2 regions of the Streptomyces sp. NPDC038200 genome follow, and region 2 is predicted to be linked to the other one. Evidence: riboswitches for the same ligand, from Rfam matches in the RefSeq annotation. Region 2 holds a riboswitch; the other holds the start of a gene.
What was found. Region 2 has a riboswitch for cyclic di-AMP ahead of ACZ7KF_RS25470 (NlpC/P60 family protein). Riboswitches for the same ligand answer to the same signal wherever they lie in the genome.
Positions count from the first base shown of each region.

Region 1: linked by a shared signal. The riboswitch ahead of ACZ7KF_RS26680 (C40 family peptidase) and the one ahead of ACZ7KF_RS25470 (NlpC/P60 family protein) in region 2 are both predicted to bind cyclic di-AMP.

Region 1 is NZ_JBVJYH010000014.1:172,492-177,674, forward strand. It holds gene ACZ7KF_RS26670 (ATP-dependent Clp protease proteolytic subunit) at 1-250, shown strand, start outside; gene ACZ7KF_RS26675 (hypothetical protein) at 259-564, shown strand; cyclic di-AMP (ydaO/yuaA leader) riboswitch at 985-1,139, shown strand; gene ACZ7KF_RS26680 (C40 family peptidase) at 1,143-1,616, shown strand; gene ACZ7KF_RS26685 (hypothetical protein) at 1,762-2,043, shown strand; gene ACZ7KF_RS26690 (ATP-binding protein) at 2,040-2,495, opposite strand; gene ACZ7KF_RS26695 (helix-turn-helix domain-containing protein) at 2,709-3,569, shown strand; gene ACZ7KF_RS26700 (DUF397 domain-containing protein) at 3,579-3,800, shown strand; gene ACZ7KF_RS26705 (8-amino-7-oxononanoate synthase) at 3,858-4,985, opposite strand; gene bioB (biotin synthase BioB) at 5,133-5,183, shown strand, end outside.
Region 2 is NZ_JBVJYH010000013.1:126,542-131,724, reverse strand. It holds gene ACZ7KF_RS25485 (LuxR C-terminal-related transcriptional regulator) at 1-203, shown strand, start outside; gene ACZ7KF_RS25480 (C40 family peptidase) at 249-1,313, opposite strand; gene ACZ7KF_RS25475 (hypothetical protein) at 1,928-2,281, shown strand; gene ACZ7KF_RS25470 (NlpC/P60 family protein) at 2,301-3,758, opposite strand; cyclic di-AMP (ydaO/yuaA leader) riboswitch at 3,767-3,932, opposite strand; gene pcrA (DNA helicase PcrA) at 4,195-5,183, shown strand, end outside.

The DNA of each region.
Region 1 (5,183 bases), on a different contig from region 2:
GCAGCCCGCCCTGCCCGAGCCGGTGCGCGGCCAGCCCAGCGACCTCCTCATCCAGGCCGAGGAGTTGACCCGGATCCGCGCGCGGATGGAGGAGATGCTCGTCCGGCACACGGGGCGCACGGCCGGCCAGGTCCACGAGGATCTGGAGCGTGACCTGATCCTGGACGCACCCGGAGCGCTCGCGTACGGTCTGGTGGACGGCATCGTGCCGAGCCGCCGGGACACACCCGGCGCACCGGACGCGAGGTGAGCCCGCCCATGCTGCCGGAACTCCCACCGCTGCCCGCCCTGACCCGCGCCGAGGGCGAGTTGATCGACCGTTACCTGGAGGCGGTCGACCTGCTGGGCCGCGTCAACCCGGCCCGCCCGGGGGACACCTACCGCGGGCTGCGGGCGGCCCAGGCTCTGGTGCGCAAGGCGGCAGAGCTGCGGGACGCGCTCACACTGATGCATCAGCGGGGCGAGACGGAGCTGCACGGGGACACGCTGGCACGGGCGCTGCGGGTGCTGGACGGCGAGCGCCGGGCCGCTCGCGTCGCGCTCCCGCCGGACGGCGTCGCCTGAGGCGGACGCCCGTCCGGCCCGGCCGGGCCCGCGCGTCGACACGAGCCGTCGGGACCGGAGTTGAAACGACCCGAACGACGTACCACCGACCGGTGTACTTCCAGATCGTTTTCCGGGCCTCCCGAGTTGCGCGACGCGCGGGTCCGTGAGTCGTCGAGAAGGCGCAAAGTCGCAGGTCCGGCGCTACGTACGGGATCTGACGGCGGCTCGAACAGAGCAGTGTCCACCCGAACGGGTGAGTGGTGAGTAACGCCACAAATCCCCGATTCCGTTGGGATTTTCGGACAGTAGTGAGTCAAGATCCCTGTCTGACGACAAGCCCCCGCCACCGCGGCGGGGCGGTCCGGGCGGACGCCGAGTCCTGCCGCCGCCCGGATGACCGGTCGACAGGAGTGGATCGGCAGGAGTGGAGGACCCAAGCAAGGCGGGTCGCCGGAACGGATGCGCGTCTGTTCGAGACAGACGGACGTCAGGCTCCGAGCAGCCCTTGGGGTGAAGCCGCGGCAACGCGGCCGGGCTACTTCGCCAGCCCGAATCCGACAGGTCATCCTTCACAGGCGGCTGACGAAGGGTTGCGCATGACTGCGCTCAATCGTGTCCCGTCGCTGATGGCCCGGGCCGGCACGGCCTCGGCCCTCACCCTGGCCGCCGTGGGCGGCTCCATCGCCGTGCCCGGTCTCGCCACCGAGGCCTCGGCCGCGACGACAGCGACGAAAGCACTCCACATCGCGGCGTCCAAGAAGGGCGCGCCGTACTCGTGGGGTGCCACCGGACCGCGCCGGTTCGACTGCTCGGGGCTGACGCTCTACTCCTACAAGAAGGCCGGCAAGAAGCTGCCGCGCACCGCCGCCCAGCAGTACAACAAGACCCACCACATCTCCGCCCGCAGCCGCAAGGCGGGCGACCTGGTCTTCTTCCACTCGGGTTCCAGCGTCTACCACGTCGGCATCTACGCCGGCCACGGGAAGATCTGGCACGCCCCGAAGACCGGAGACGTGGTGAAGCTCCAGAAGATCTGGACGAAGAGCGTGTGGTACGGCCGGGTCAGCTGATCCGTCGTCAGTCCGGGAGCGGCTCCAGCAGCGGGGCCGCTCCCGGGGCCGTCAGCGTCACCCCGGTGCCCGCCTGAAGCCCACGGGCGGCCCGGGGCCGGCGCAGCCGCCTGCCCGGCCGGTGCAGGTGAAGTCGGCGACCGGCATGGCCGCGAGTCCCACCGCGGGTGCCGGTGAAGACGATGAGCTGTCCGTCCATGCCCTCAGGCTGCCGCCGTCGCTGAGCGCATTCCGCCGGGCGCGTCCGGACGTACGGCTCTCCGCGAGCGCACCGGTCGGGGTACGGCCTCTGGAGGGGGTACGCCGCACGGTCTCGGTGGCGTACCGCGCGGACGAGACGAACGACGGGACGAATCCGGCGGCGGACGCCTTCCGGGCGCTGCTGCGAGGGGCGTTCGGCCGGGTCCGGCGGGCCTCCGTGCGCTAGGTTTCCTGCTGTCCCGCCGTCACCGGTGCGGCCGGGATCGCCCAGGGGAGTTCGATCGAGACCGTCTTGCCGCCCTCGCGGGTGGGCCGGATCCGGAGTCTGCCGCCGCACTCCGCGGTGAGCCAGCGGATGATGACCATGCCGCGGCCGTTGTCCTGCTGGACCGCGGCGGGCAGTCTCTTCGGGAAGCGTGGATGACTGTCCGTGACACCGATGCGCAGGTGTGCGTCGTGGTGCAAGGCGATGTCGACCGTGAAGGTGGGTGACTGTCCGAAGGTGTGCTGTACGGCGTTGGTGGCGAGTTCGGACACGATGAGTCGCACGGTGTCGGCCACGTCGGTGTCCGACGGCAGGCCCCACTCGGCGAGGGTCCCCACCACGTAGGAGCGCGCGGCGGAGACCGAGGCGGGATCGCTCGGCAGAGTGACGGATGCTTCCAGCTGGTCTGCCATGGCGACGTCGTCCCTTTCCCACGGGACCGCGGTCCGACAGACGGCGGGGGGTTCGAGTACGGTCCCGGACTGGTGCTTGTTCGCCAGACTGCCACCAACGGGCCGGTCACGGGGAGCGATCCACCAAGATGTGCATATATCTGTCGCTCGATGCGGTGAACTCTGCGACGAGAGGCCGTATGCGGGCGGCCCGTAGGGAGTAAGGAGGAGCCCATGCAGAACGGTCCGGCAGTGCGCCGCCGCAAACTGGGCGCCGAACTGCGCATGCTGCGCACCGGCGCCGGGCTCACGAGCGGTGAGGCGGCCCGGCTGGTGGGCTGGCACCAGTCGAAGGTGAGCCGCATCGAGACCGGCTCCAGCGGTGTGAAACCGGCCGATCTGCGGTTGCTGCTGGACGCCTACGGGGTGCGGGACCGGCATCTGCGCGAGGTGCTGCTGATGCTGGCGGGGCCGCAGGACGCGGGCGGCCGGCACCGCTGGTGGCACGCCTACCGCGGAGTGCTGCCGCCCACCTACCGGGACTTCATCAGCCTGGAGTCGCAGGCGAGCGCGATGCGCACCCTGGAGACCACGGTCGTGCCGGGGCTGTTGCAGACTCCCGAGTACGCCCGCGCGGTGACCCGGGCGGCGGTGAAGGACGTGGCCGGGGACCGCCTGGACACGCTGGTGGAGGTGCGTCTGGCCAGGCAGGACGTGCTGCGGTCGGATCCGCCGCTGGTGCTGAGCGCCGTACTGGACGAGGCGGTGCTGCGCCGCGAGGTCGGCGGGCCGGGGGTGATGGCCCGGCAGCTTCAGCGGCTGACGGAGGCCGCCCGTCTGCCCCAAGTACGGCTGCAGGTACTGCCGTTCGGGGCCGGAGCACATGTCGGCCTGACCGGGCCTTTCGTTATCTTCTCATTTCCGAGCACTTCTGATCTGGATGTTGTTGTTCTCGACCAGTTGACGAGTAGCCTCTATCTGGAGCGGAAAGAAGACCTCATGGCCTACTCCGAGGCCTTCAACACCCTTCAGTTCCACGCCCTTTCCCCCGAGGACTCGTTGGACTACATCGCCGGGATAGGTGACGGCGCGTAAGGAGGCACCATGTCAGCACTGCCTCGGAACGTCCCTGCCAGTACCGATCTGCACGACGTGCGCTGGCTGCGCAGCAGTTACAGCACGGGCGCCAACAACTGCGTGGAGACGGCCCGGCCGCGCTCCGGCCCCGGGGCCGGACTGCTCGCCGTGCGCGACTCCAAGAAGCCGGCCGGACCCGCACTGCTCTTCTCCGCCGACAGCTGGGCCGACTTCGTGACCACCCTCTGATCAGATTCGATCGTCTCTAATCATTTTTCGTGCGACACACGGCCGTGTCACGCCGACTCATGGTCGCGTCTCGCCGATGACTCGTACAGCGCGTTCGATCTCGGTCCCGGAGAGGTCCGCGCGGGCGGTCAGCCTCAGCCGGGAGATGCCGTCGGGCACGGAGGGAGGGCGGAAGCAGCCCACGGCCAGGCCCGCCGTACGGCAGTCGGCCGCCCAGCGCACCGCCTGCTCCGGGGACGGGGCCCGCACGGAGACCACCGCGGCGTCCGGACGTACCGCCTCCAGGCCCGCGGCGGTCAGCCGTGCGTGCAGTTCCGCGGCCACCTCCCGGGCCCGGGCCGCCCGTTCGGGCTCGCGCCGCAGCAGCCGCAGCGCCGCCAGCGCGGCACCGGCCGCCGCGGGCGCCAGGCCCGTGTCGAAGATGAACGTCCGGGCCGCGTTGACCAGATGGTCGATCACCCGGGCCGGGCCGAGCACCACCCCGCCCTGACTGCCCAGCGACTTGGACAGGGTGGCCGTGACGACCACGTCGTCCGCGCCCGCCAGCCCCGCCGCGTACGGCGCGCCCCGGCCGCCGTCGCCCAGCACGCCGAGCCCGTGGGCGTCGTCCACCACCAGACCCGCGCCGTGTTCCCGGCACGCCGCGGCCAGCGCGGCCAGCGGCGCCTCGTCCCCGTCGACGGAGAACACCGTGTCGGAGACGACGATCGCCGGGCCCGCGTGGGTGGCCAGAGCCTTGCGCACGGCCTCGGGATCGGCGTGCCCGACGACCTGGCGGTCGCCCCGGGCGAGCCGGCAGCCGTCGATGAGCGACGCGTGGTTGCCCGCGTCGGAGACGATGAGCGAGCCGTGCGGGCCGAGCGTGGTGACCGCGGCCAGGTTGGCCGCGTATCCGGAGGAGAACACCAGGGCCGCCTCGACACCGCAGAATTCGGCCAGCGCCCGCTCCAGCTCCGTGTGCAGAGCGGTGGTGCCGGTGACCAGCCGGGAGCCGGTGGAACCGCCGCCCCAGGTCCGGGCGGCTTCGGCCGCTCCCTCGGTCACCTCGGGATGGCGGGCCAGGCCCAGGTAGTCGTTGCTCGCCAGGTCCAGCAGCGGCAAGTCGGCGGGGCGCGGGCGCAGGGTGCGGACCAGTCCGGCGCTGCGGCGCGCCCGGGCCTGCTCGTCGATCCAGCCGAACGCCATGGGTCCTCCGGTGCTTTTGTAGGTAGCGGACAGACCCTAGCGGCACGACCAGCTACCCAGGGTGTGGCAATACCCACACGGTGAACCGGCTCTGTTGTGCGAAGTCTCCTTGGCCCGGGGCGGTCCCGTAGGACAGGATCGGGCCTCATGGACCTGCTGAACACGCTGGTGGACAAGGGGCTTCGGCGCGAGCTGCCG
Region 2 (5,183 bases):
ACGAGGACCTGGACCGCCTCACCCAGCGGGAGCGCGAGGTGCTGCGCCTGATCGCCCGTGGCTACGCCTACAAGGAGATCGCCAAGCAGTTGTTCATCTCGGTGAAGACGGTCGAGTCCCATGTCTCGGCGGTGCTGCGCAAGCTCCAGTTGTCCAACCGGCACGAGCTGACCCGCTGGGCCACCGCGCGCCGGCTCGTCTGACCCCGCCGCGGGGCCGGCCGTCCGCGCCTCCCGCTCCTCGGCCCCTCACGCCACCCGGGTCGCCCCGGCGAACGGCATCTCGTCGATCGGGGCCAGGCGGACCGGTGCCGAGGGGTTCGGGGCGTGGATCATCTGGCCGTTGCCCACGTAGATGCCGACGTGACTGATCCCGGAGTAGAAGAACACCAGATCGCCCGGCTGGAGTTCGGATCGGGAGACCCGTCGGCCCGCGTTGATCTGGGCGTAGGTGGTGCGGGGCAGGGAGATGCCGGCGGAGCGGTAGGCGGCCTGGGCCAGGCCCGAGCAGTCGAAGGCGTTCGGGCCGGTGGCACCCCACACATACGGGCTGCCGAGCTTGCCGTAGGCGTAGGAGACGGCCGCCGCGGCGCGCGCGGTGGGAGCGGGGGCCGTGGCGGCGGAGGCCAGAGGCTCGCGCGGGTCCGCGGCCGACCGGGAGGCGCGTCCGCCCGTGCCGTCGGCACCGGTGACCTCGGTGCGCTGCCGGGGGGTCAGCGACGACAACAGCCTCCTGGCCTCGTCGAGCTTGCCGGTGACGGTCTTCTTCTGCCGTTTCAGCTCGGTCTGCCGTGACCGCAGCGATGTCAGCTCGATCCGGGCGGCACCGCGCAGCCGCTCGATCTCGCGCAGTTGCCGGCGAACTCCCGACACCGCGGCGGCCTGCCGGTCACCGGCCCGCTCCGCCAGGGCGGCGCCGGCCAGGTACCGGTCGGGATCGCTGGAGAGGGCCAGTTGCCAGGCCGGGTCGATGCCGCCGTCCCGGTACTGCGCCGCCGCGATCGTCCCCAGGGCGTCCCGGGCCGAGTTGAGCTTCTCCTGCCTGCGGGCGGTCTCGTCCTGGAGTGTGCTCAGCCGCCGCCCGGCGGCGTCCGCCTCTTCCTTCGCCCCGTCGTACTTCTCGGTGGCGGCCTCGGCCTCTCGGTACAACGCGTCCACCTTGGCCTTCACCTGCGCCGGAGTCAGCTGTGGCTCGGCGTGCCCCGTCCCGTCGAAGCCGGCCGCGGTGGCCGCGCCCGCCAGGGCGAGGGTGGCGGCCGTCCGGGCCGTATGGCCGCTGAGCGGGCGTTGTGGGGGCTTGCGGTGGGCTGCCACCTGGACCGTCACGTCCCTTCCGTACGACTCGTACGACCGAGCGGTCAGTACGCCCGGCGGCGGCCCGCACAGGGGGACGGGCCGCCGCCGGGCCTTTCTCGGCGCTGGTGGCCGACGGCCGCCCCTGGTCGGGGCGGCGGTGGGGAGCCGGTCACCTGGGGGAGGACGCTAGGCCGGATGATGACGAGCGGGTAACGCGGTGTACGGAACTGGTCCCGACGGATCGAGATGTGACCGTATGTGATCGCATCGCCAGGCCGGAGTCGTCGCCTTCACGCAGCGTGGTGACCGAAGCGCGGGAAGCGGGACCGGCGTGAGTCGTGGGGTGCTATGGGACGCATATATGCGAGATCCGCCAGGCGGTGAACGGCGGCCGTTGCTCGGCGTCACGGACGCTCGGCTCCACTGACCGCGGTGCCGCGGTGCCGCGGTGCCGCGGTGCGGCACTGCGCACTGGGGCTTGCGGCAGTGTCACAGTGCCGCCGCACCACCGCGTGGTCGCGCCTCCGGGTCGTCGGCTCGTCGGGTCGTAGGCGGCGTGGTGTCGGCGGGGCGGGGCCGAGGGTGGGGCCGGTGGCGGGAGGGCAGGAGGGTGCTGGTTAGGCTCCGGCCCCATGGACGTACTCATCCATCTCTTCGTCGGCCTGCACATCGTCGGTATCGCCGCGCTGCTCGGCGGTTTCCTCACCCAGATGAAGGCGATGGGCCGGGGCACGGCCCGGTTCGTGCCGGGCATGCTGCACGGCGCGGTGACCATGCTGGTCACCGGTGTGGCCCTGGTCGGTCTGAACCAGGCCGACGATCACCACGTCAACACCGTCAAGATCGGCGTGAAGCTGGCGCTGCTGATCGTGATCCTCGGCCTGGTCTACGTGAAGCGCGACGAGGAGCGGATCGACAAGGGCGTGTTCGGCCTGGTCGGCCTGCTGACCACGGCCAACGTCTTCATCGCCGTCCTCTGGACCTGACCCCCGCCGAGGCCGGGGGTCAGCCCGGCCGTACGACGCTGTGGACGGCCGCCTCATCGACGCCGGAGACCGGCTCCTCGCGGACGTACGCACCCGGCCTGGGGGCGTGGATCACCATGCCGTTGCCCGTCCAGAGCCCGACATGGCTGACGTCGTCGTGGAAGAACACGAGGTCGCCGGGGCGGGCCTCGTCCGGCGGGACCGGTGTGCCGGCGTCGGCCTGTTCCCGTGCGGTGCGCGGAAGCGTGACGCCCGCGGACTTCCAGGCGGCCTGGACCAGGCCCGAGCAGTCGTAGGAGCCGGGACCGGCGGTGCCCGACAGGCACGGCTTGCCGAGCTGGGCACGGGCGAAGGAGATCGCCTTCCTGGCCTTGCTCGCGTACGTGCCGGACGGTGTGCCGGCGCCCTGGGCGGTCCGCTGCGCCAGCAGCACACGCGCGTGGGCGATCTTCCGCTGGATTCTGGCCTTGGCCGCCTTCGGGTCGCTCGCGGTGGCCTCCTGCGAGCCGTCCGCCGGCGCCGCGGCGGCGGTACCGGGCCCGGCCGGTGCGTCGCCCCCGTCCCGAACCCGCGGAGCGACCCCGGTGTCCCGAAGGGGAGTGACCCCGGTGTCCTGGAGGGGAGCGGCCCCGGTGTCCCGAAGGTGCGGGGCGATGTGCGCGTCCCGGACGGGCTGAGCGGTGCCCCGGTCCGTCACCGGCCGGGTGATCGCCGTGTCCCGTACCGGCTGAACGAACGCCGTGTCCCGTACCGGCTGAACGAACGCCGTGTCCCGTACGGGCTGAGCGATCCCCGCGTCCGGTACGTATGAAGGGATGCCTCGGTCCTGCACGGGCGAGGTGAGAGCCGTGTCCCGCGTGCGAGCCGTATCCCGCGCGGACGGCACGGACGACGTGGGCGGCACGGACGGCGTGGTGCCCGTGCCCCGTACGGGAACGCCGGGGGCGGTGTCCGGGGCCGCAGCGGTGCCGAGCCCGGCCTTGCCGGTGCCGCGCTGTGCCGGGATCGTCCCCTGCCGGGCGGACAGGGCGCCCCGCTGGGCGGGGAGGGCGCCGCGCTGGGTGGGCAGGCCGCGGTCCTGGGCGCGCCGGGCGACCTCGTCGCGGAGCCGCTGGAGGCTGTCCGCACGGCGCCGCGCGGACTCGGCCCGTTCGGCCTGCTGCGCCCGCTCGGCCCGCTCGGCCTGCCGCGCCCGCTCGGCCTCCTGGACCCATTCGGCCCGCTCGGTCCTCTCGCCCCGCTCCCTGCCCGTGCCGGACGTGACGGATGTCTCGGCCGCCGACTCCGCCCGGCGGTACAGGTCGTCGATCTTCCGCTCGACCTCCTCCAGACTCGGCCTGCCGTGACCGGCCGCGGACGTGGCCTCGGCGGTCTGGGAGAACACGGCCACAGAGGTGAGAGCGGCGGTGGCGAGGGCGGGGGTGCGGATGCCCGCCCCCTGGGTCCCGCCGGGGCGCGGCTTGCGGTGCGACGCCAAGAGTGGCGACTCCTTCCGTGCTGCCGCCTACCGGGTTAGCTGTCGGGTTCGGGCGGGTGGAAGGGTTGCCCTACGGCCTCGTCCCTGGCGGGAGTCGGCCGATTCACCCCAGGAACGGTGGGTCCCCGGCTCCGGGCACCGTGCGGGGTGCGCCGGACTCGGCGGAGGCCGCATGGCCCGGCGACGTTCGCCGGAGAGGGGTCGTGCGGCCTGACGGCAAACTAGCCAACTCGTGTGTCTTCTGTGAAGGTTGGTGCGCGGTTTGTCCGATACATTTCCGTGACCTGGGCAAGGTTTCACGTGCGCGTGACCAGGCGCTTCCGTTGGGTGAGCGGCTGACGGGCGTTGTTGACACGAAGATCAACTGGCCGGGAAGCGGGCCATGTTCCGGGGACGGCGACCGGTTGTCGGTGGGGCGCCCTAGACTCGTAGAGCGATGAGCAGCCTCTTTGACGACAGCTTCCTGGCGGACCTCCAGCCCTCGCGCGGGCGCGAGGAGGAGCCCCCGCCGCCGCCCGAGGACGATCACGCTCCGGAGCCGATTCCGGACGATCTGTTCGGCGGGAAGTTCGACGTGCCGCCGGACCGGGACGCGTACTACCGCAACGGCGCCCCGCGTCCCGCGCTCGACTCGGCGGCCCTCCTGGACGGGCTGAACGAGAACCAGCGCGCCGCGGTCGTGCACGCCGGCTCCCCGCTGCTCATCGTCGCCGGCGCCGGCTCCGGGAAGACCCGCGTGCTGACCCATCGCATCGCCCACCTGCTCGGCGAGCGGGACGTCCACCCGGGCCAGATCCTCGCGATCACCTTCACCAACAAGGCCGCGGGCGAGATGAAGGAACGCGTGGAGCAGCTCGTCGGCCCGCGCGCGAACGCGATGTGGGTGATGACCTTCCACAGCGCCTGCGTGCGGATCCTGCGCCGCGAGTCCAAGAGGCTCGGCTTCACGTCGTCGTTCTCGATCTACGACGCCGCCGACAGCAAGCGCCTGATGGCCCTGGTCTGCCGTGACCTGGACCTCGATCCCAAGCGCTTCCCGCCCAAGTCCTTCAGCGCCAAGATCAGCAATCTGAAGAACGAGCTGATCGACGAGGAGGACTTCGCCGCCCAGGCCGCCGACGGCTTCGAGAAGACCCTGGCGCAGGCGTACGCCCTGTACCAGTCGCGGCTGCGCGAGGCGAACGCGCTGGACTTCGACGACCTGATCATGACGACGGTCAACCTGCTGCGCGCCTTCCCGGACGTCGCCGAGCACTACCGCCGCCGTTTCCGGCACGTCCTGGTGGACGAGTACCAGGACACCAACCACGCCCAGTACGCCCTGGTGCGCGAGCTGGTGGGCACCACCGAGCACGACGAGGACGTCCCGCCGAGCGAGCACGACATCCCGCCCGCCGAGCTGTGCGTGGTGGGTGACGCGGACCA